Linked DNA regions of Bernardetia sp. MNP-M8. Each later gene encodes a partner of the first gene's protein in a complex. Links are inferred from orthologs where the notes say so. Each region holds a gene or a part of one and is shown in the gene's direction. Other genes may lie near its edges. The genes, in order: uvrA and mfd.

What was found.
Region 2: the proteins of uvrA (region 1) and mfd are in contact, whole or in part, in a crystal structure (PDB 4DFC), measured with the Escherichia coli proteins. The link is inferred for Bernardetia sp. MNP-M8 from one-to-one orthologs.

What each region holds. Positions count from the first base shown.
Region 1 is NZ_CP147012.1:3,773,426-3,785,844, forward strand. The notes cover bases 1-3,475. They hold uvrA (excinuclease ABC subunit UvrA), read left to right. Parts: upstream 1-347; coding sequence 348-3,275; downstream 3,276-3,475. Other genes in these bases: V9L04_RS15305 (hypothetical protein), read right to left, coding at 1-5; V9L04_RS15310 (hypothetical protein), read right to left, coding at 40-165; V9L04_RS15320 (hypothetical protein), read left to right, coding at 3,295-3,475. Outside these bases: more of V9L04_RS15320, read left to right, coding at 3,476-3,927; V9L04_RS15325 (SH3 domain-containing protein), read left to right, coding at 3,956-4,747; V9L04_RS15330 (Smr/MutS family protein), read left to right, coding at 4,861-5,868; 30S ribosome-binding factor RbfA, read left to right, coding at 6,001-6,423; V9L04_RS15340 (GNAT family N-acyltransferase), read left to right, coding at 6,714-8,543; V9L04_RS15345 (hypothetical protein), read left to right, coding at 8,735-9,073; V9L04_RS15350 (DUF302 domain-containing protein), read right to left, coding at 9,119-10,105; V9L04_RS15355 (beta-ketoacyl-ACP reductase), read right to left, coding at 10,247-10,972; V9L04_RS15360 (hypothetical protein), read right to left, coding at 11,065-11,388; N-acetyl-alpha-D-glucosaminyl L-malate synthase BshA, read right to left, coding at 11,403-12,419. UniProt on the Escherichia coli protein: The UvrABC repair system catalyzes the recognition and processing of DNA lesions. UvrA is an ATPase and a DNA-binding protein. A damage recognition complex composed of 2 UvrA and 2 UvrB subunits scans DNA for abnormalities.
Region 2 is NZ_CP147012.1:2,338,331-2,351,224, reverse strand. What follows is about bases 5,555-9,504. They hold mfd (transcription-repair coupling factor), read left to right. Parts: upstream 5,555-5,860; coding sequence 5,861-9,304; downstream 9,305-9,504. Other genes in these bases: V9L04_RS09700 (hypothetical protein), read right to left, coding at 9,409-9,504. In the rest of the region: V9L04_RS09735 (LytTR family DNA-binding domain-containing protein), read right to left, coding at 1-425; V9L04_RS09730 (riboflavin synthase), read right to left, coding at 648-1,292; V9L04_RS09725 (hypothetical protein), read left to right, coding at 1,607-3,169; V9L04_RS09720 (DUF1987 domain-containing protein), read right to left, coding at 3,272-3,658; V9L04_RS09715 (SiaB family protein kinase), read right to left, coding at 3,672-4,184; V9L04_RS09710 (S1-like domain-containing RNA-binding protein), read right to left, coding at 4,503-5,396; more of V9L04_RS09700, read right to left, coding at 9,505-10,302; V9L04_RS09695 (hypothetical protein), read left to right, coding at 11,677-12,894. UniProt on the Escherichia coli protein: Couples transcription and DNA repair by recognizing RNA polymerase (RNAP) stalled at DNA lesions. Mediates ATP-dependent release of RNAP and its truncated transcript from the DNA, and recruitment of nucleotide excision repair machinery to the damaged site.

The sequences.
Region 1 (12,419 bases):
GTCATATTTTTATTAAAAAGTAATTTATGAAAGTTATATTTATGTGATTAACTCTATCAATATATTCAATGAAAATGTATTTAGAAGAATTATCGTTTTTTTTCGTTCAAAATTGGTAGCTATATCTTTTTCATTTCCAGTAAAATTTTCTTCAAGTGATTTCATAATTTTTATACAGTTAGTTCTATTGATTACAAAAGTAAATTTATAACCTTTCTTTCAAATTAACGAAAAACCTACCCTCACAAACCCAAATCTTGCTAAAATTCTAACCAAAAGGCTATAAATTTGTTACCTTTGTTTAGCGTAAAAAATAATATAGAAATTTACTTCCCTAGAATATAATTATGGCATCAGCTACTCCCAAAAAAAACAAAAGTAAGACGACAAAACAATCAAAAAGCAAAACAGAACAAACTAAAACAGTTGTAGATTCTATTCATTCGAATGGAAATCATCCTAACACAACCGATTTTATAGAGATTTTTGGAGCAAGAGAGCATAATTTGAAAGATATTGATATTTCTTTTCCTCGTCAGCAACTCATTGTCATTACTGGGATTAGTGGAAGTGGAAAATCGTCGCTTGCCTTTGATACCATTTATGCAGAGGGGCAGCGTCGTTATATGGAGAGTTTTTCGGCGTATGCACGTTCTTTTTTGGGAAACTTGGAGCGTCCAGATGTGGATAAAATTAATGGCTTGAGTCCAGTAATTAGCATCGAACAAAAAACGACTTCCAAAAATCCACGCTCAACGGTAGGAACGACAACAGAAATTTACGATTTTATGCGCTTGCTTTATGCTCGTGCAGGTATTGCCTATTCGTACAATACAGGTGAACGAATGATTCGCCAAACAGAAGAACAGATTTTAGAGATAATTTTTGAAGATTATAAAGATAAAAAATTGGTGCTTCTTGCGCCAGTTGTAAAAGGACGTAAAGGACATTATAGAGAGCTTTTTGTACAGCTTCGTAAAAGTGGTTATACAAAAGTTAGAATTGATGGAGAAATAATGGAACTTGTTCCCAAAATGCAAACTGACCGTTACAAAACGCACGATATTGAGGTAGTTGTGGACAGAATTATTGTTACCAAAGATGATGAAAAGCGAATCATGGCATCACTCAAAACGGCTATGAAAGTAGGTAATGGAATTGTGATGGTTCAAGAACATGAGAGTACGAAAGCTCGTTTTTTCTCTCGTTTTTTGATGTGTCCCACTACAGGAATTGCGTATGACGAACCAGCACCAAATATTTTTTCGTTCAATTCGCCTTATGGAATGTGTCAGACCTGTAATGGTTTGGGCAAAATCGAACAGCTTACTGAAGAGTCTATTATTCCAGATGAAACATTAAGTATTAGTAGAGGAGCGATTGCGCCTTTGGGAGAATACCGTGATACGTATTTTTTTAAGAAATTGGCTGCCTTTATGAAAAGTCAAAAGGTAAATATTACGACTATTTGGAAAGAAATTGATAAGAAAATCCAACAAAAAATACTTTATGGTTCGAAAGAAATTGTAAAAGTAAAAGCCAAGTCTTCTGACAGAACATGGAACAGTGAATTTGAAGGTGTCATCGATTATTTAGAAAAATATCAATTAGAAAGTGGAAGTTCGAAACAACAATCAAGTTTACAAGATTATTTGACCATTACAGTTTGTCCAGATTGTGATGGAGCAAGGCTCAAAAAAGAATCTTTATATTTCAAAATTGCAGACAAAAATATATCTGAATTAGCTCAAAAAGACATCAATCAGTTAGGAGAATTTTTTGAAAACATTGAAAGCCGTTTGGAAGCAAGACAAAATATTATTGCTGCCGAAATCTTGAAAGAAATTAGAAAACGAATCGGATTTTTGTTGGATGTGGGTTTGGATTATCTAACCCTTGATCGACCTGTAAGAACGCTTTCAGGTGGAGAAGCACAACGTATTCGTTTGGCAACTCAAATCGGAACTCAACTTGTCGGAGTTTTGTATATTTTGGATGAGCCAAGTATAGGACTTCATTCAAGAGATAATGTAAAACTGATAAAGGCGTTACAAGATTTGCGTGATTTGGGAAATACAGTAATTGTTGTCGAACATGATAAAGATATGATGTTGGCAGCCGATTATTTGATAGACATAGGACCAGGTGCAGGAAGACATGGAGGACGAGTGGTAGAAGCAGGAACGCCAACCGAATTTTTGAAGGGAAATAGCACAACAGCGCAATATCTAAATAATCAAAAACGCATAGAAGTTCCGACAGAACGCAGAAAAGGAAACGACAAAGAGCTGGTTTTGAAAGGTGCGATAGGAAATAATTTGAGAAATGTTACAGCACATTTTCCATTGGGCAAACTGATTTGTATTACAGGCGTTTCAGGTTCTGGAAAATCTACATTGATTCATGACACGCTTTATCCAATTCTGAACAAACATATTTACAGAGGAGTCAAAACGCCTTTAGAGTATAAAGAAATTGAAGGTTTAAAGAATATTGATAAGGTTATTGAAGTCGATCAGTCTCCTATTGGTCGTACTCCTCGCTCAAATCCTGCTACTTATACAGGTGTTTTTACAGATATTCGTGCTTTGTTTACACAGCTTCCAGAGGCAAAAGTTAGAGGTTACAAACCAGGGAGATTTTCGTTTAATGTAAAAGGTGGACGTTGTGAAGAGTGTGAAGGTGCAGGACGCAAACTTATAGAAATGGACTTTTTGCCAGATGTTCATGTAGAATGTCCGATGTGTAAAGGAAAACGCTACAACAGAGAAACTTTAGAAATTCGTTTTAAAGGAAAATCTATTGCCGATGTTTTAGATATGAGTGTAGAAGAAGCATCAGAGTTTTTTGCTAATCAGCCTAATATTTTACGCAGAATCAAAACGCTCAATGATGTTGGTTTGGGTTATATTACTTTAGGACAACATGCCACAACTCTTTCAGGTGGAGAAGCACAACGAGTAAAACTTTCAAGCGAACTTTCGAAAAAAGACACAGGAAAAACGTTTTATATTCTTGATGAACCTACAACAGGTTTGCACTTTAAAGATGTTCAGTTTTTACTAGATGTTTTGGATAAATTGGTAGGAAAAGGAAATACTGTTTTGGTCATCGAACACAACTTAGATGTAATTAAGGTAGCTGATTGGATTATAGATTTAGGTTTAGAAGGAGGCGCAGCAGGTGGACAGATTCTAGTAGAAGGAACTCCTGAAAAAGTAGCCAAAAATAAGAAAAGTTATACAGCTAAGTTTTTGAGAGAGGAATTGAAGTAGGTTTTTAAACTAAAAAAATATGATACGCATTGCTCTATTTTTATTGGTGTGCTTTATTGTGTCTTGTCAAACTGAAAATAATTCTTCTGTCATAGAAAACGATTCAAAAGACAGTGTTATAGTCAGTAACGAAAAATTGAAACCTAAAAAGAATAAATGGGAGGTTTCTGGTGTAATTTACAAGAGTGATGATTTTGAAATTGTAGGAGATACCACAATTGACAAGGATAAAATCTACTTTCATAAATTAAAATTCAATCCTTTCATTTGGTTTGAAGATTTTGAAGTTTCAAAAAAATACAAAGCAAATCAAGCAGCAATTAATTATAAAAGTAATCTGATTGCTAGGCAATATAAAACAATGCTAACCCAAGGTTATAAAAGTGAAGGGACTAATTTTGCAGGGCATTATTCACTAATTACTTGGGGGTGTGGTGCGCCTTGTGTTCATGGAGCGATAGTAGATGTTATTGATGGAAACGTATATGATTTACCACACAGTTCTATTGGTTATGACTTTAGAAAGAATAGTAGAATGTTAATTGTTAATCCTACAGATTCGTCTGGTTTTTATTCTCATTTTGAGCCAGCTATCTTTATATGGAATGAAAAAAAACACCAACTTGATGAACTAAAGCCGAGGGAAAAATGATTAAAATGACGAGAAAAATCAATTTACTATGAAATCGAATCTATTATTTTATATCTTTCTATTTTTTTCTTTTTTATATAGTTCTGCTCTAGTAGCAAACTCTATTTGTTTTGTTACTGCTGAAAATGGATTGATTATTAGAGAAAATCCCAGTATCTCCTCAAAAGTATTAGGAAAGTTTGAGTTTGGAACACGTATTCATTTATCAGACGAAACAGAGCAGTATGTTGATACACTTCTTATTGCAGGAAAACAAAGAATAGGATATTGGGTAAAAATTTCTACTCACACATTTTCATGTTATGCAACAGAAGACCAAAAAGAAGGATTTGTATTCAATATCTTTTTGGATGATGAACAAACTTTTGTAGCTAAAATACAAGAAGGCTTTTCAAAATTTACTCAACTCAAAGATTATCAATTAGATACAGAAAATGATATATTTTGCTTAAAAGGTGATTTTTTGGGTGATAAAATTACTGATACAGCCATTCTACTAAAAAGAAAAGAGCAAAATCAGGAAGGATATTACGACAAAAATATAGTTATTCTAAATTATAATGCAACTTCAAAAGAACCAAAAGTTACTTTTTTGAGTAAAGAAGATGGTTATGAATGGGTCGGAGTTTTTGTAAAAATAAATGCTGGAACTCCTCTTTGGTCTAATTATGATGAAGATTGGATAGATTTTGACAAAGTTCTAGAAAAAGATAAAGTACTCTTAACTTACGACTGTTTTTTGCTTCATGCAGCAGAGGCTTGTGGAGGAAATTTTACTTTTTGGAAAGACAATAAATTTAATTATTTGCAACAAGAGTAACTTTGAATTAACTAGCTAAATACTTCAAAAAACTCTCCTCTTGCTTACCAAACTCAAAAGCTGTATTTTTACACAAAAAATAATACGATAATTCAAAATAGAATCAATAAAAAATGAAAATAGGCGATAAAGTGCGTATGCTTTCGGGAACAGAAGAAGGTGTTATCACAAAAATATTACAACACGGACAAGTAGAAATTGAAATAGAAGAAGGTTTTCGTTTGCCTGTTATGGCTGCTGAAGTGGTTTTAATCCACAAACAAGAAGAAAAATATTTTGGTAAAAAATTGCCTGTTTCAGTCGTGGAAGAAGAGAAAAAGCCACTTTTCAAACCCACCAAAAAAGTGAAAAAGTCTACTGTCGGGGAAGGAATTTATCTTGCCTTTACTGATTTTAATGATAAATTATTAAATGTTTATTTGGTAAATAATATGGCTTATTCTATGCTCGTTACAGTAAGTGAGCAGCTGGAAAATGGTCATGAAAAACATCTTTTTTCAGAACAAATAGATAAAAAAGATGCGCCAAGAGTTCATAGACTAAGTAGAGAAGAATTTAATAATTGGAAACCTCTCATTATTAGAGCTATATTTTTCAAAGAAGGAAATTTTGAACCTAAACAAACCCTATTTTTTCAAATGGGTTTTAATAATTCTTTTTTCAGAATCAAACGAACAGCACCAGTTTTGGAAGCAGAATCCTATCTTTTTAGAGTAGAAGGACGAGAAATTCAGCCTGATTTGCCAGTTGAAAAACCACAAGTTATTGATGTAAATAGTCTTAGAGAACGAATTATAGAAAATAGCTCAAAAGTTTCTCCTTACAAAACAGAAGCTCCACCCTCTGAAATTGATTTGCATATCGAAGAATTATCGCCAGACCATTACGATGTAATGACAAATGAGGCAATTATTACGATGCAATTAGAGCATTTTGAAATTTATTTGGATAAAGCATTGGCAGCCAATATGGAATCAATTATTTTTATTCATGGAATAGGAGTTGGAAAATTAAGACAAGAAATTCATAGAAGACTTAGTCAGCATCCACACGTAAAATATTATCAAGATGCATATAAAGATAAGTTTGGCTACGGAGCTACAAAAGCAGTTTTTAGATAGTAGCTTACGCTTTAGCGTGAGTAAATTGTACCGAATGCTTTAGCTTTCGCAAATAAAAAACGAACTTTTCGATACGTTAATTAGTTACTTTTAAGTAAATCAATCAAAAAATTATAACGAAAAAATAGTAGTATGCACAACGAAACACAACGACAAAAACAAGTTTCAAAAATTATACAAAAAGATTTAGGCGAAATTTTTCAACTTCAAAATATAGGTAAAGATTCTTTAGTTACAATTACGGCTGTAAAATCTGCTCCTGATTTAGGGCTTTGCAGAATTTATGTCAGTGTTTTTCCTCCTGTAAAACAATATGCAGTAATGGAAGAAATTGAGAAAAAAAGTGGCTTAATTCGTAGCGAAATAGGAAAACGTGTTAGACATCAATTTAGACAAGTTCCTAATTTAGAATTTTTTGTTGATAAAACAGAAGAAGAGGCTGCTGAAATAGAACAACTTATCGATAGCTTGGATATTCCACCAGCTCCAGATGAAGATGACGAAAACTATGGTGACTACAAAGACGAAGGAAGACTAAGCGCAGACGATTTTTAAATGTAAAATTTTGTAGCTTACTCTTTAAAGTGAGTAAAATATAACGAATGCTTTAGCTTTCGAAGAAAATATCCATTTCAAAAAACTAAAATTTAGTTGAGGAATGGATATTTTTAGCTTTATACTACATTAACATTACTTTTGAGATTTTTTAGTCTTGATTTTAGACTATTCTAAATTGACTTTCTTATATTGTGGACACTATTAAAAACCACCAAATTATGCTTACTTATTTTGATTAAACTAAGGTAATTCTTTGAAATCAAAAATAACTTAACAACTATTCAACTATGGAAAATATAGAAAAATCAGAAAACATCAATTCTAACTTAGACGTAGATTTGCATAATGAAATAAAAGATTTAATTGGTAAAGAAGACTTTATCGAAGCTACAAAACTCAATAAATACCACATCGAACTGTTTGCAGGTTTGCTAATGCGTACCTTGAAATTACAGCAAGCAAATGACCTTTATAAAGCTATTGCCAACAACGAAGGACTAGATTTCTTGAAGTCCTTTTTTGAGTTTTTGAATATAAAAACGATTGTTAACGAACAAGAATTAGAGCGTTTTCCAAAAGAAGGTGCATTTATTACAGTTTCTAATCATCCTTTTGGAGTGATTGACGGACTTTTATTGATGCGTTATTTGGTAGAACAAAATAAAGATTTTAAGGTAATGGGAAATTTTCTATTAATGAAAATTGAACGTCTAGCTCCTTACGTAATTCCTGTAAACCCTTTAGAAAATCATCAAGATGCTTACTCTAGTATGGCTGGAATGAAGGCTGCCCTTACTCAACTTCGTGAAGGAAAACCTTTGGGTATTTTTCCTGCTGGTGAGGTTTCTAGTTATCAACCAGAATTAAAAACAATTTCTGACCGTCAGTGGCAAACTCCTGCTATCAAGCTCATCAAAAAAGCAAAAGTTCCTATTGTTCCCATTTATTTTCAAGGAAGTAATAGTCGTATTTTTCATTTGATAGGAAAACTACATCCACTTTTAAGAACAGCTTCTATTCCTCGTGAAATGTTTAATAAAAAAGGCGAAGAAGTAAGAATAAGAATTGGACATCCTATTTCTGTAAAAAGCCAAGAAGATTTTGATGATATAGAACGTTTTGGACGTTTTTTAAGAGCCAAAACTTATGCTTTGGGTTCGACAATGGAAGTGAAAAAATTCTATTATCCTTCCTTTACTTTTCCTTCCAAACCTCAAGAAATTGTAAAAGAAAATTCAAAAGATAAAATAATAAAGGAAGTAGAGAAGCTCAAGGAAGCTGACAAGTTACTTTTTGTGCAGCAAAACTATGAAGGTTATGTAGCCAATTCAAATCAAATTCCGACTATTTTGAGTGAAATTGGAAGACTTCGTGAAATTACTTTTAGAGAAGTAGGGGAAGGAACAAATAAAAAAACGGATTTAGATGAATTTGATTTGTACTATCATCATTTATTTATTTGGGATAAAGATGAGCAAAAAATTGTAGGTGCATATCGTGTAGGCAGAGGCGACAAAATTATGCGTCGTTTTGGTAAAAAGGGTTTTTATTTGGAAAGTCTTTTCAAAATGGATGATGAGTTTACGCCTTATTTAGAGAAATCGTTAGAACTTGGTCGCTCATTTATTACAAAAGAATATCAACAAAAACGATTGCCTTTATTCTTACTTTGGAAAGGAATTTTGTTTTTCTTGCTCCAAAATCCTCAATATCGTTATTTAGTAGGCCCTGTCAGTATTAGTAGCAATTATACAGAAGCATCAAGAACCCTAATTGTAGAGTTTATTCAGCGTTATTTTTATGATGAAAAATTATCAAAATTAGTAGCTCCACGAAAAGAATTCAAGCCAAAATTAGATTTATTAGATACAGATGCACTCTTTGAAGGTGCACATGATTTGGCTCAATTAGACAAACTCTTGTGGGATTTAGAACCAAATCGTCATTCTGTGCCTGTTTTACTCAAAAAATATATTCAACTTAATGCAAAGATTATTTCTTTCAATCTTGATCCAAAATTTAATAATGCGCTTGATGGTCTGATGGTTTTGGATATTAATGAAGTTCCAGAAGAAACGATTAAAAATTTGAATAAGGAAATGGAACTGCCTTCTTAATATTATAATTAGCAACTTAGTTCAAGTTTCAATGCTTGAACTAAGAGCATTTAAAAGATAATAGAAATAATATGAGTTTTATAGAGTGGGTTATTTAAAAAAAAATAGAACTTGATGAGTTCAGGAAAGCATTTTCTAATATATTAAAGCCACAAAAAATAGATTTTATTTCAAAAAATGAATTTTATGATTTGTTATACGAAAAAAATCCTAATCTATCATCTGATAATATAGAGTTAATAATTTTTGGTATAGAAGTTTTCCAAAATGATAATCAAACTCATATCAATCTTGATACAATGATTGATTATGAAAATAGTCAAATACTTAGGTATGCTATAAAATTAGCTAGATATATAAATTCAGATATAGTTATGGGAGACTATATATATGTGGGACATTCTTTGTTGATAAAACCTACTGGTGAAGTATTTGGTGTTATAGAAGACCAAAGCATTGAACAAGATAGGATAACATTTTATCCTAATTCTATACATAAAGCAGACTTAAATAAATATTTTTTCCATTAACTTAGTTCAAGTATCGACACTTGAACTAAGTTAGTAAAAAATTTATTACTTCAAAATCTCACCACTAATCATTTCCAAAACCTCATCAATTTTATTTGTCAGTTCTTGATTATCAATACCATGACGATTTGCTAAAAATGAACCTTTAAAATAACTTACCTGTGTTTTTCCATTTTCATCTTCCCATAAAAGAATTTTCATAGGTAAATCCAAACCCATAGTAGAATTCAATGCCATTAACTGACTTCCTACTTGTGGCTTCCCAAAGATAAACAAACGAGTAGAACGAAGCTGCAAACCTGCATTTGTGGCTGCTTTATCGTGTTCTATTTTTGCAATCAGTTTAAACTCTTTTTCTTTGAGTAATTTCTCTAGTTTTTGACTTGCTTTATCTACTGATAAAGTGCTTTCTTTTGTCTGTAAATCAGCTAAATTACTTTCTAATTTCAATTTGTGTAATTGTGGTTCTTCTATATCTGAGATAGTAATTTTATCTAAAATTGCATTCATTTTTTCTTCTAATTTTGGAAGCGTAATTTCATAGCGATTCATCAGAATTGAAGCATTATTATAAATTACTTTTGTTGTTCCCTTATCATCATAAACGAGTATTTTCATTGGTAAATCTATTGCAACAGCTTGACTTTGTTGCATTAGCTGTGTTCCTGCTTTTGGGTTACCAAAAATAATCAAACGATTTTCAGAAAGTTCCATTTCTACACCTTTTGCAGCTTCCGAATGGTTTACTTCTGCAATAATTTTGAGGTTTTCATTTGCTTCAATTGCTGACTTGATAGAATTATAAACTTCATCTACACTTTTAGAGTATTTCTTTTGAACAAAAGGCATTTGCATAGTAGCCGTTTCTGATTCATCAACTTCAATGTTAATTGATGTGGTATCAATGTTTTCAAGAGAATCTAAAGCCGAAATTTCAGAATCTGTTTTTTTACTTTGGTTATCATTACAGGACGAAAAAAGTAAAATAGAAGAAGCGCAAATAGGAATAAAATAACTGAAAATAGGTTTCATGATTTTTATTTTTTTAGTTGGAAGGTTTTGAAAATACAACTGAATATAGAATAGAACTACATGCAACCGTCAACGAGGCTTTGCCGTCGTTGAGGTATTTGAAATTAACTGGTAACTACATTACTGATTACTGGTAACTGTTTAAAGAATTCCTCCTCCATCTACATGCAAGACAGAACCATTAACAAAACTAGCTTCTTCTGAGGCTAAATACAAATACGCATTTGCGACATCTTCAGGCTTTCCTGCACGACGAACAGGAATAGAAGCAATAATTTTTTCTTGAAATTCTTGTGGAATAGAAGCTGTCATTTCAGTTTGAATATAACCTGGTGCAATGGCATTGACTGTAATTCCATCTTTTCCTACTTCTCTAGCAAGGCTTTTTGTAAAACCAATTACGCCAGCTTTTGCAGCCGAATAATTTGTTTGTCCAAAATTCCCATAGACACCAGCAATAGAAGAAGCATTGATTATTCTTCCCTGTTTTTGGGCTTTCATGTGTGGAACGACTGCTTTTGCACAGTTATAAACACCTGTAAGATTGACATTAATAACATCATCCCAAAGATTGTCTGTCATTTTCAAAAATGAAGAATCTCTAAGTATCCCTGCATTATTTACCAAAATATCTATTCTACCAAAATCAGAAATTACTTGCTGAGTTGCTTTTTCTAATCCTTCTCTATCAATCGTATTGACTTTATAGAATTTTCCGTTTAAAGAATCAGCCGTTTTTTGTCCTTCCTCGTCCAAATCCCAAATTACGATTTTTGCACCTGCTTTGTGGAACGTTTCGGCAACAGCTTTTCCAATTCCTTTTGCGCCGCCTGTGATGAGAGCGACTTTATCTTTTAATGAAAACATGTTTTTTATTTAGTTTGTGTGTAGATTATTATGAGTTATTTTTTGAAACCAAAATCCGTAAAAATTTTGATGTATTGGTGTGTCATGATTATCTATTTATTAAAATCAATGTCATCAAATATAAAAAGGAAGTAGGAAAATAGTATTAAAATCAAAAGTAGGATAATTGCTAAAACAATAGCCCACTTTTTCCAATTAGATGAAGATAGAAAAAATAAACTAATTGCCATCAAAGCATTGATTAAAATTAATAAAAGTCCTCCTATAAATACTACTATAAAAAATGCCTCATTGTCTAAGGTATAAATACAGAGACCAATGAAGATAAGAATAAAGTTTGTTATCAAAACAGGTATCCAACCATTTGATTTTTTGGTTTCTACTTCTTTATCTTCTCTATCTAAAATTTCCACCATGAATAAATACAAAATTATACAGCCACTCCCTTCACTTTCTCAACAGCTTTATGATACACTTCTTCGTACAAAGGCAAAATATTTGAAAGTTCAAATTCTTTTGCTCTTTTGAGTGCATTTTCTTTAAAAGTAGGTAAATTAGCGTCATCTAAGATAACTAAAGCATTTTTTGCCATATCTTCTACATCGCCCACATTACTCATAAAACCACTCACACCTTGTACATTCAGCTCTACAAGTCCACCTGCATTACTTGAAATGACAGGTACTTCACATGCCATTGCTTCTAAAGCTGCTAAACCAAAACTTTCTGTTTCTGAAGGCATCACAAATAAATCAGCTACCGACAAAACTTCTTCGATGGCTTCAATTTCTCCCAAAAAACGAACATCATCCGAGAGTCCTAACTGTTTTACAAGTTCTTCCATTGGACTTCTTTCAGGACCTTCTCCAACAAGTAGTAATTTTGCTTCAATCTGTTTTCTGATTTTAGCAAAAACTTTTATAACATCATCAATACGTTTTACTTTTCTAAAATTAGAAGTATGAACCACTAACTTTTCTCCATTCGGACAAATAGCTGTTTTGAAATGGTCTTTTTTCTGTCTTTTAAAACGTTCTAAATCAATAAAATTGGGAATAACATCAATATCTTTTGTAACCTTAAATGTATCATACGTTTGCTGACGAAGACTATCCGAAACTGCTGTAACGCCATCCGATTCATTGATGCTAAATGTCACAACAGGCGCATAACTAGGGTCTTTTCCAACAAGGGTAATATCTGTTCCATGCAAAGTTGTAACAACTGGAATTTGGATTCCTTCTGTTTTCAAAATTTGCTTTGCCATATAGGCAGACGAGGCATGAGGAATGGCATAATGCACATGCAAAAGGTCAAGTTTTTCACACTTAACTACATTTACCATCTTACTGGCAAGTGCAAGCTCATAGGGAGGATATTTGAAAAGTGGATATGTTCTGATATCGACTTTATGATAAAAAATGTTGCCACTCAAAAGGGCAAGGCG
Region 2 (12,894 bases), 1.4 Mb from region 1 along the record:
AAACGCAAACGAACAATTTTATTATCAGCTTTGATAAATACTTCATCTTGATTCTCAACAGTTACATTTGAGGCTTTTAGATTGGCTTCTGCTTTTCCTACTGCCTTCAAAAAACGAGCATAATTTACGGGTTTTACCAAATAATCAGTTACATTATATTCAAATGCTTCAACAGCATAGCTTGCACGAGAGGTAACCAAAATAATTTGAGGCATATCATCAAGTGTTTTCATTAGATCAAGTCCTGTCATTTCAGGCATCTCAACATCTAAAAAAACAATATCAACTTCTTTTGTTTTGATGATTGTAAAAGCGTCAGCAGCATTATCTGTTTCTTCAAGTACAGTCAAACTCTCTGTTTTGTTAGCAAAATGCTTTATTACATTGCGAGAAAACTCGTCATCATCTACAATTAAACAATTCATATATATAGGGTCTGGTAGTTTTTACTTAGGTTAGGAGTAGGTTTGGAACAGTTATGAATTACGACTTTTTAAAAGCAGTGAAGCTAATGAGAAATTATAAGCTGTAAAAGTGAATAATATATCTCATCAAAAGCGTTTTTTTAATAAATTGAAAGATACGAAAAATCAATTACGAATTAAAAATTATACTTACTTTTACTACTAAATAAAAATGTGTAATTTTTAACTTTTAATTGCTAATTCTCCGATGTGTTTTTCAAAAAGTAATTTCATGTATTTTCCAACAATATCAAATTCAAGATTGATTGTATCACCTACTTTTAATTTATGGAAGTTAGTATGCTTATAGGTATAAGGAATAATAGCAACACTAAAACTACCTTTTTTAGTTTCTCCATTTATTTTTGAGCCACTCTCTGAATCTACAACGGTAAGGCTGACTCCATTTGTACAAATAGATCCTTTCTGAACAGTAAAATTTCCTTTATCTTCATATTCAAAATAAAAACGCCAACTTCCATTCTCATCAATTATTTTTGTACAAACAGCTGTTTGATCGACATGTCCCTGTACAATATGTCCATCAAAACGACCATTAGCAGGCATACAACGTTCCAAGTTTAGTTTTGAACCTACTGTCCAACTTCCTAAATCTGTTTTTTGAAGAGTTTCTTCAATAGCTGTTACAAAATGTCTATTTTTGTTCTTTTCAACTTTTGTCACCGTTAAACACACGCCATTATGAGCAACACTTTGGTCAATCTTGAGTTCATTAGAAATAGATGATTCTATTTCAAACATCTGATTTGTACCTTCTTTTTTTATAGAAATAAGTGTTCCTATTTCTTCAATAATTCCTGTAAACATACTATATATCTTATGTTGATTTGTAACTTTAATTTCTGATTACGAAAATCCAAAATACTTTCTCAAAATACAAATAGAACTTATTTTAGTCAAATTCGTTTACTCAATTATAATGATAAATGTTTTATTTATTGACTAATAATTCTTCTAAAAACAGGTAACACTTTGTAAGTAAACGTGTTACTGTAACAAAAATCTATCTTTATACACTATTATTCTATCCAAACAATTTGACTTTTTTTACTCTATATTTTTTTAATTATTACAACCTTACTATAAAAATTCATAAAAGCTATTCTTTTTCATTATTCAAAATGAAGAATAGTTTAGTAGGTATTTTGTGCCTTATTTTTTTGTTTTCTACTTTTGCTTCTGCAACAAATGTACTGACTAATACGGTAGATGGAGATAATTTGTTTAAACTAATTGGTAAATCTAAAACAGATCCTTTAGTAAGAGATTTTTTGAATAAATTAGGACTCAAAGATGAGTCTCTTAGCTCTACTTCTATCTGGACATATCCAAGCAATGGAATTAGAATAGGTTTTTATAAAGGAAATATTATTGATAAAATAATGCTGTATGATGATAGTTATTCAGTAAATGAAAAACAATTTGCAGCTTATTCTAACAAATTACCCAAAAATTTGACTTGGAATGACACAAAATCTTCTACAATAGTCAAACTAGGTAAACCTTCAAAAGACAATGCAAATTATATGGAATATAGCAATCTTCCTGTCGAAGTAGTGTTTTATTATACTGGTTCACGAATAAAATCAAGATTGAGAGGAGTATTATTGCATTTTAAAAATTGTATTTCTGGAGACTGTCAAGAGGGAGAAGGAGTTTATGTAGAAAGAGATGGTTCTCGTTATGAAGGTGAATGGAAAGATGGCAAAAGACACGGAAAAGGACAACTTGTATATCAAAATGGAGTAACAAAAAAAGGGTTTTGGGAAGGAGGCGTTTATAAAGGACAAGATTTTTTTGAGTCAAATGGATTATACGACTTATTAGGAAAGCATAAAGATAGTGAAGAAGTAAAATTAGCAAGTAAGAGACAAAAAGAAGGGTATCAACAAATTCATCTTGCTTATGACCATTTTCAATATGTTTTTAATAATAATAAACTTCGTTTTTATTTTAATGATTATGGGTTTTTGTATAAAGTGGCTGTCAATAAATCTGGTTTTGGTGAAGTTTCGCATCCTCTAACTGAAAAAGTAACTCCTTATTCAGATCAAAATTATGTAGCTTATATTATGGGAACTCCCTATAAAAAATATAATTATCGAACAGGTTCGACGTGGCTCTATAAAGATAAAAAATTTGATCTGCGTATTCGTTTTACTAAAAACGGAATTATGGATGGAATTGATGTAACAGTAAATGACGAAGATATTTTAGTAAATGCTGAAGAGGGAAATTGCAAGACTGGAAATTGTGAAGATGGTTTTGGAGAACTTCTATCTGAATCTGGAAGGTATATAGGTAAGTTTAAAAATGGAAAGTTTGATGGACAAGGAACTATGTATTATGCCTCTGGTGGATATTATAAAGGGAATTTTTCGGCAGGAATGCGTGACGGACGAGGAACTTATATTTGGTCAGATAACAGTAAATATATAGGAAATTGGAAAAATAATCAAAAACATGGGGTAGGTTCAATGCACTATCAAAATAAAAGTCGTTATGAAGGGCAATGGTATCAAGACCAAAGACATGGAGAAGGCTCAATGTATTATCCTAATGGCGAACATTATATTGGAGATTGGTCATACAACTCCCAAACTGGAAAAGGAACTCTCTACAAAACAAATGGAAAACAACAAACTGGAATTTGGCAAAATGGAAGGCTCAAAACAACTTTATAAAAAAACAATTTAGAGTAATAGTTAAAAATAAAAAAGCTATTCCATTATGTATAAAAGGAATAGCTATCTAGTTTGTATCTCAAATTGGCAGTAGGAAAATTTTTAATCTTCTTCTTCCATTTGGTTTAAGACAATTTTTACATCTATGATTTCTTGAAAATCTTCGCCAGATTCTTGCATGTCTTCATCATCCTCTTCATAAAACCAGTTGATAAGAACATTGTCATTTTTTTGTTGTAGAGCTTCTAACTTTCTAAATATCTCTACTAAACATTTTGAAGAACTTGTATTAAAGTATTCCAATTTTACATCTAAAATCGTATTTGATTTTGCTTGACTGACATAATTATCTAACCACTCAAAGAGAGGTTTGTAAAACTCAATAGAGTTTTCTGGAATAGAGCGTCCTGCTATCAGGAAGCGTCCTTCGTTAGAGTTAAAATCTAGTTGAGGTGTTTTATTAGTACCTTCTAAGAAAAAATTTTCCATTCAAATATATTGTTTAAGCCGAAACTTTTACTTTCAAACTAAAAAAAGAATTATCCTCGCCAGTGTCTTCAAAAGCATAAACGAGTTTTTCGCCCGAACGACGTGCGATGTCAATTATTCCTAACCCTGCTCCACCTTTCACAGAAACCTCTCCACCATGTAATTGTTCACGGTAAAGCTGTTTGATTTGTTCAGCAGAAGACTGATTAATGCGTTCAATATGTGCTTTCAAGGTATCGACAAGAGAGGTTGGAATGTAATTTCCAGTAGAAATTTCATATCCTGTTGTATTTTTGGAAAGAACAAATAATACTGTTTCTGGGCTTTCAGACTTTTGCACACCTTCTCCCTGCGTGTGATGGTAAACGTTTTGAAGAGCTTCTATCATAATGTGATAGACCTTTTTTCGAATTTTAGATTTTTGTTCGAGGGCAGCTAATCGCTCGTCTGCTACACTCAAAATCCCATCGAAAAGAGGCTGTGATGGAGCTCCTTTGTACGATACAATTACTTCGCCTTCCAGCATTTCTCTATAGTAATCATTCAGGTTCAAGATTTTTATACTGCTTTAGAGTGGAACTAAAATTTTTTAGAGTTTTCTAGTCTATTTTATAATTTAGTAATTAGACAATTTTGATTCTGTTTTGTTTTTCAGAATTTTATCAAGACAGACTAATTTTTAGAAATATACACAAAATAGCTGGTTTACAAAAAAATATATCAAAAAAAGTAATTCTATAATTTTGTCTTAGTTCTATAGCTTTGTGTGTTCTTTAAAAAATAAAGAGAATTTTAAAATACCCTACATATCGTAAATATATAAAATAATTTTAAAACACAAACATTATTTTTCTGTTTTTTGAATTCCTTTTTTATCAATACTAATTTTTCGCTCTCTGTAAAGATTTCCAATTAACTTTTTAAATGTTTTCTTACTCATATTAAAATAATCCATAATCTCTTCTGGACTACTTTTATCAGAAATAGGCAAAAACCCATTGTTTTCTTCTAGTTTTTGCATAATCAGAGTGCTTTGGTCAGCAATTCCATCAAAACCATCTTTGCGAAGTCTTAAATCAATACGACCATCTTCACGTACTTTTTTTATGTAAGCCGTTCTTTTTTGTCCGTGCAATTGCTCTTCTCCAAAAATCTCATTGTGATAAAGCATTCCATAATAATAAATACCCTCTTTTTCTATAATACAACGATAACCAATTTCTGTATCTGCACCAATAATTGCTGTTACTTCTTCATCTTCTTGCAAATCAATATCTTCTCGTTCTACAAAGCTTCCTAGTTTTCCTAAACCGATTACACGATTTGTTTTGTGGTCTAGTACAAGTTTGACGAACATATAATCTCCTATTCGTATTGGATCTTGAGTTTCTCTTGCTTCTTTATTACCTTTTGGTACTTCATCATGAGGAAGAAATAAATCTTTTTCAATAAGTCCCCAATCCAAAAAGAATCCAATTCTTGTAATATCAACTACTCTCAAGGCTGCAATTTCTCCCACAACTGCAAATGGTTTTTCGATAACTGCAACAGGACGGTCTTGTGTATCTGTATAAACAAAGACCTCTATTTCATCTCCTTCTTTTGCTGTCTCGGGAACATACTTTTGAGGTAAAAGAACCTCATCTAAGAGTGAACTTCCAACATACACACCATTCGGAGAAGTGCGTAAAATGGTAAGTGTATTATATTGACCGATTTGTATATTTTTGATTGGCATAATTTCTATTTTTACTTTGTAATTTGAATTACAAATTTAGCTTTATTTTAAGGCATAATAAAATAATTTTATTTCTGCTTCTTTATTTCGCTCTATTTTTTATCATTTCTATTTTTAGAAACAGCTATCTCTATTTCTGTCATTATAGCTTGAGACTCATTAAAATAAGAAAAACTTACTCAGCAAGTAATTTTGTATCTATCTCAAAACCTATTTACTTTACAGGCGTTTATCCTATACAAACTATTGTCAGAGTTATTTTGGATTACCAAAAAACTACTGACAAAGTTTAAAAATCAAAAACTTTGACAGTCCTTGTAAGGCTATCAATAGTTTGAAAACAAAGAGACAAAACCGTTTCTTTGTTATTTCTATTCGAAAAAATATATCACAGACTTCCTAATCTGTGCAAAAAATATAATCCTAATTCACAGACTGGTAAGTCTGTGGTACTCTATTCTAAGATGAACCAGCTAGAAACGAACGAGCAAACAGAAGAAAAAGTATTAAAACTCTCTCCTAGAGATTTTGTCAAAAAATACCAAAAAGACGGTATTATTCAGACAATTTCAGCAGGGCTAACTGAAGAAAAACCAAAACGCATTCATTTGAAAGGACTTATGGGAAGTCAGGATGCACTTGTTTTGGCTGCCATTTATCGTTCGAATCCTGCGCTTTCTCATTTTGTGATAATGGAGGATGCTGAAGAAGCTGCTTATTTTTATAATGATATTCAACATTTGCTTGGCGAAACCTTGTCTAGTTCTGCGCCAAATATTTTATTTTTTCCTACTTCTTATAAAAAGCCATACAAATTTGAAAAAATAGATAATGCCAATATTTTGCAGCGTTCGGAGGTTCTGACTAGACTTAACAATCATCATTCAGAAGAAAATGGACTTATCATTGTTACTTATCCATCTGCACTGACAGAAAAAGTGATTAATAAACAGGTTTTGGCAGCCAATACGTTTGTTGTCAAAATTAATGAAATCGTTGAGCCAAATTTTGTCATTGAAATATTGAATGAATATGGTTTTAAGCGTGAAGAATATGTTTTTGAAGCAGGACAATATTCTGTCAGAGGGGGAATTATTGATATTTTTTCGTATTCAAATGAATATCCGTATCGAATAGAATTTTTTGGAAATGAAATAGAAAGTATCCGAACTTTCAAACCAACCGACCAGCTTTCTATCGAAAAGGTAAATCGTGCTGTCATTGTTCCAAATGTTACCGAAAAAGTACAAAAACAAACGAGAGAGAATTTTTTAGAATTTGTACCAAAAAGAACTAGATTATGGCTAAAAGATTATGCGCTGACAGTAGAAGTGATAGAAAAATATTTCGAAAGGGCATCAGAAGATTTTGATACCATTTTACAAGTATCGAATTATACCCAAATTATCTCTGACCCAGAAGAATTATTTATCACAAAAAAAGAATTTAAAGACCAAATAGAAACATTTGTTCAACTAGAATTTGGTAAAAAATTTAGAAGAATTACAGAAAAAACAAAAGAAAATAATACCGTTTTTGAGTTTGATGCAAAGCCACAACCGACATTCCATAAAAATCTTCAAAACCTTGTTTTTGATGTAGAAAATTATAATCAAAAAGGCTATCAATGTATTATCGCTGCCGATTTACCAAAACAGATTGATAGAATGCACACTATTTTTGAAGAAAAAGGTGTAGGTGTTCAGTTTTATGGACTTAATATTGGTTTGCGAGGTGGTTTTATTGACCACAATCAGCAACTTGTTTGCTATACAGACCATCAAATTTTTGAGCGTTATCACAGATATAGCACCCAAGAACGTTTCACAAAATCAAAAGCTCTAACACTCAAAGAACTCAATACACTACAAGCAGGCGATTATGTTACACATATTGATTATGGAGTTGGTCGTTTTGCAGGTTTGGAAAAATTAGATGTCAATGGAAATGAGCAAGAAGCCGTTCGTTTGATTTATAGAGATAATGATGTTTTGTATGTCAGTGTGCATTCGTTACACAAAATTTCAAAGCATTCTAGTCAGGATGGAAGTTCAATGTCGCTCAGTAAACTCGGTTCGCAAGATTGGAACAACAAAAAAAGTAGAGTAAAAAAGCATTTAAAAGATATTGGTACAGAATTAATAGCCTTGTATGCCAAACGTCAAACTGCGACAGGTTTTGCCTATCCAAAAGATAATTATATGCAAGCCGAAGTTGAATCTTCATTTTTTTATCAAGATACACCCGACCAAGCCACAGCAACCAACGACGTAAAAGAAGACATGGAAAAACCTGTTCCGATGGATAGATTGGTTTGTGGAGATGTAGGTTTTGGTAAAACAGAAATTGCTGTTCGTGCAGCGTTTAAAGCCGTTTCGAATGGAAAACAAGTTGCCGTTTTAGTTCCTACGACGGTTTTGGCAGCGCAACATCATCGTACTTTTAGTGAACGTCTTTCAAATTTTGGTGTAAATGTAGATTTTATCAATCGTTTCAGAACAGCAAAAGATGTACGAGAAATTTTAAAGAAATTAGAAGAAGGACAAATTGATATTTTGGTAGGAACGCACAAAATTGTCAGTCAAAAAGTAAAATTTAAAGATTTGGGGCTTTTTATTATTGATGAAGAACAAAAATTTGGTGTCAAAACAAAAGACAAAATAAAGGAAATGCGTGTAAATGTAGATTGCTTGACTTTGACAGCTACGCCAATTCCCAGAACGCTGCAATTTTCACTTTTGGGAGCGAGGGATTTGTCGGTTATGCACACGCCACCACCCAACCGTCAGCCAGTAACTACGGAGGTTCATAGTTTTAATGAAGCCTTGGTTAGAGATGCTATTAGTTTTGAGCTTCGACGAGGTGGACAAGTATTTTTTGTTCATAACCGAGTGATTGATATTTATGAAGTTGCAGGAATTTTGACAAGATTAGTTCCTGATGCAAAAGTCGTTGTCGGACACGGACAGATGAAAAACGACCAGTTGGAAAAAACAATGATGACTTTTATAAATGGCGATGCTGATATTTTGGTTTCGACAAATATCATTGAATCGGGTTTGGATATTCCCAACGCAAATACGATTATTATCAATAATTCTCATTTGATTGGTCTTTCGGATTTGCACCAAATGCGTGGGCGTGTGGGTCGTTCCAACAAAAAAGCCTTTTGTTATTTGCTTATTCCTTCACAGGCTACTTTGCCAGCCGATTCTAGAAAACGTTTGAAAGCGTTGGAGGAATTTAATGAATTAGGTGACGGTTTTAAAATTGCGATGCGTGATTTGGATATTCGTGGTGCAGGAAATCTTTTGGGAGCAGAACAGAGTGGTTTTATCAATGATTTGGGATTGGATACCTATCATAAAATGCTAGAAGAAGCCATTTCAGAACTCAAAGAAGACGAGTTTAAGGAGCTTTTCCAAAACCCAAATGCTACCAAACCAAAAGAACTAAAAATTACGTGTTCGATAGAAACCGATTTAGAGATACTGATACCAGAAAGCTATATTTCCAATATTTCCGAACGCCTTCAACTCTACATTGAAGCCGATAGATTAAAAAATGAAGAGCAGTTAGAAAAATTCAAAGAAAGTGTAAAAGACCGTTTCGGAACGCCACCAGAAGATTTTGATAATTTATTACAAGCTGTTCGTTTGCGTTGGATGGCAGAACAAATTGGTTTTGAAAAACTGATTATCAAAAATGAAAAGATACGAGGTTATTTCATTGCAAACCGTCCAGATTATTATCAAACGGATGCTTTTGGAAAAGTTTTAAAATACATTCAAGAACGACCAAAACGTTGTCGACTAAAAGAAAGTAAAGACCGTGTTATCTTTATTATGGAACAAGTCAAGACTTTGGAGGGTGTGATGAATGTTTTTAGGGGGATATTGGAAGATTGATTTGTTTTTATTTCTAGTGCAAGATTCTTCTTGTACTTGCTTTTTTGTCAGCATATGCTGACGAAATTATAGACACAAGGTTGTAACCTTGTGTCAGAGTGGGTTTAGTTTTTTGACTTCAAATATTCTGCATAAGCGAGTTTACTTTCTAATTCTACCAATTTATCCTTTTCGATGTTTTTTTCTCCTAGCTTTCTAGCAATTTCAATATTATCCCAAGCTTTAAAGTATTCAGATAGTTGCATTTTTACTAATGCTTTTTGATAATACACATAACTATCATTTGGAGTTAATTCAATTGTTTTTGAATAACATAAGTCAGCTTTTTTTAATAATTTTATATTTGAGGGATAGGCTTTATCATAGTAATAATCCCCCAGTATTGAAAAATTTCTTCCATCTTTAGGATTTAGTTCTATTAATTTATCTATACAACTTAAACCATTTGTAGAATCATTACTATCAAAGCTATTAATCATTTCGTTCCAAAGTCCATCATAGTAATTAGTATTAAATGAATTAATGGTAAATAACCATTTGTTTTCATCTAAATCTTTTATTGAACCAAAAGTTCTTAAATAGATTAATGTTTTAGTATTCGATTTTACTTCCTCTCTCCAGTAATTAACTAGTTCTTTTTGTAATGGCAACCAATATTTTTTATCATTTGATTTAATCAATACTTCCTCTTGAAATAAGTCACTAGCTTTTTGAGGAATACTCAACGCTTTAAAAATTGAATTTAACCAATTTAATTTTGTTTCAGATATTGGTCTTATCTCTCCATTACCTTCAATTAAAGTTAAGTACCCAAAAGTTGATGCATAAGTATTTACATCAGCATCATGACCTCCTTTTTTGTTTTCATTATTATAAAAGTCAATTATTTCTTCAAACTCCATTAACGTATTGGGAGTTCTGTTATGGATATTACTTTTTTGTGCCAGTAATTGATTAAAAACAAGAGAAAGGATAAATAATAAAACACTTTTTTTCATTTTTTTGGAAATTAAATACAAGTTATTTATAACTGAAAAAACTTTCATATATACCTCAAAGCCGTTGTTGGTCTTTAGTTTCGGCAACGCCGTTACGATGACCAACAACAAACGTACACGAACAATTTAAGAACTTTCTACAAAATAAAAAAATCATTCCAGTTCTTTCATGTAATGCTCCGTTCTTCGTAGTGTTCCCAAATAAATAAAAAAGTAGGTTGGGCGTTGTCTTTAGCGAAGCGATGACTACGACCTATCAGGTTTGCTTATTTACTTCTTCTTCAATTTATTCAAATCTGCTTTTGTAGGTCTTAAATACAATCTCCTCCCTCTGTTCAGCTTAGAATAAATCGTAGTTAAGCGTTGTCTATTGACTACGATTTATCATTTTGGCAAATCTTCAGATTTGCGAGTGAGAGGTATTTTAATTTTCTCACTGCTGCTTTTTAAAACCGATGTCATTCTAAAAGGCAATTTTAGTCTAAGGTATTTGTATTTTTTTCTTTTTCAAAAAAGACATTTTAAAACGCTTTATTTTTATAGATAAAGAGTTTTTTGTATTCAATATTACTTATAAATTTCCTACCTTGTAGGAACTCCGTTCAGCTTAGAATAAATCGTAGTTAAGCGTTGTCTTAGACTACGTTATCATTTTGGCAAATCTTCAGATTTGCGAGTGAGAGGTATTTTATTTTCTCACTGCTGCTTTTTGAAACCGATGTCATTCCGTTCTTCGTAGTATTCCAAAATAAATAAAAAAGTAGGTTGGGCGTTGTCTTTAGCGAAGCGATGACTACGACCTATCAGTTTGACAAGTCTTAGACTTGCGAGTGATGGGTATCAATGCCGTTGCCTTTGTCTTTAACTTTGGCTTGCCGTTGTGATGACCAACAACAAACACTACCTCAAATCTATTCGTCCCACGCTTATTTAAGGATAAATTTTGTATTTTTGAGTACCATCTGTTCGCATGTATTCCACTACGAATTTACTAACTGCAACTGAACTTACATAACTACTAATTTGATTGGTTATATAGCTGTTTCTTGTGAGCTTTATATTATTTTTGTAGTGTTGAGTTTATAACAGTTGGGAGGGAAATGCCTAAGCTACGGCACTTCAACCAACACGAGATTTACAAAATTATAAAATTTCCCTCTCTACGGTCGGAATTTTATACCTTCGTAAATCCCTGCTTGGTAACAAAAACCTGCTGCTAACATTAGCTTAGCAAAAATGGGCGTAACGTTTTGACCCAGACATTTGAACATAAAAATAAATTTTGGAGGTTTAGAGAGGAACGACTAAGAAATTCCATCTTCGCTAAGCCGTAATCGTTTTAGGCAATTTAAAAAAAACATCATCATACAAATTATGAGAGGGCATTTAATCAAGGTAATTTTCTTTGTGCTTTTACCATTAACGAGCATTATCGCACAAGAAAACACACCATTTCTAACAGGAAAAGTCGAAATCTCAATAAAAGAAGGAACTTTTGATTGTGATTTAACCTTGAGCAATATTCCGAAAATAAAGGACTATTTCATTCGACTAAATTCTGGTATGAATATTCTTCATATACGAAGTAAAAAGCCAAACGACTTTTTAATTTATTTCAGCAAATCTCTTGCTGATACAACTTCGACGGGAGAATCTATTGCATACTATTTTAAAGATAATACTGGAAAAGGTAAGTTTCTTCCCAAATCTATTCAATTTAGATATGTTGGTAAATTTCCCGTTGCTAACGATACAATTGCGAATTATAGCCGAAAAGATTGGAAAGGCAATATTGCATTTAATCAAAATTCCGTCAGGTCAGATGGTCGTCAATCTTCGTGGTATCCCATTTTATATGACATTAGGAGTGACAAAATTTTTCATTTAGTCAAATATGACATCGATATATCCTGCAAAGATTGTAAAACATTGTATGTAAATGGGAACGAACCGATTAAAGCCGAAACTGCAAATTTCAAAAGTGACGTTCCTCGGGAATTAACCTTGTTTTGTGGTAATTACGATTTTACAGACATAAACGATACATATATTTTGAACTCAGACTTTAGTGAGAGTGAGGCAAAAAACTTTAGTGAGATGATCAATTCCTATAAAAAATTCTATGCCGACAAATTGAATATTCCATTCAAGCAATCTATTTCTTTTGTACAAACTACACCTACATCAAAAAAAGACGGTTGGATGTTTGTGTCATATCCTACAATAATGAGTATTGGGTGGCAAAATGGGTTGAAAAATATAATCAATCCTAAATATCAAGATTTTTACAGACCATTTATTGCACACGAATTAGGACACTATTATTTCGGAACGGTAAAGGATTTCAATTCAGAACTTGGCGATATGCTGAGTGAAGGCTTTTCAGAATTTATGTCATTGCAATTAACGAAAGAAATAATAGGCGAAGAGATTTATGACAAAAAAATAACTGAAAAATTTAATAATCTAAAAGACTTCAAAGCAAAACCATTTAAGCAAATAAAGTCCGATTCGGAATACAAGAATAGACAGTTATATGTTTATGATTTTGCACCTATTATTTTTACTGCGATAGAAAAAGAAATTGGAAAA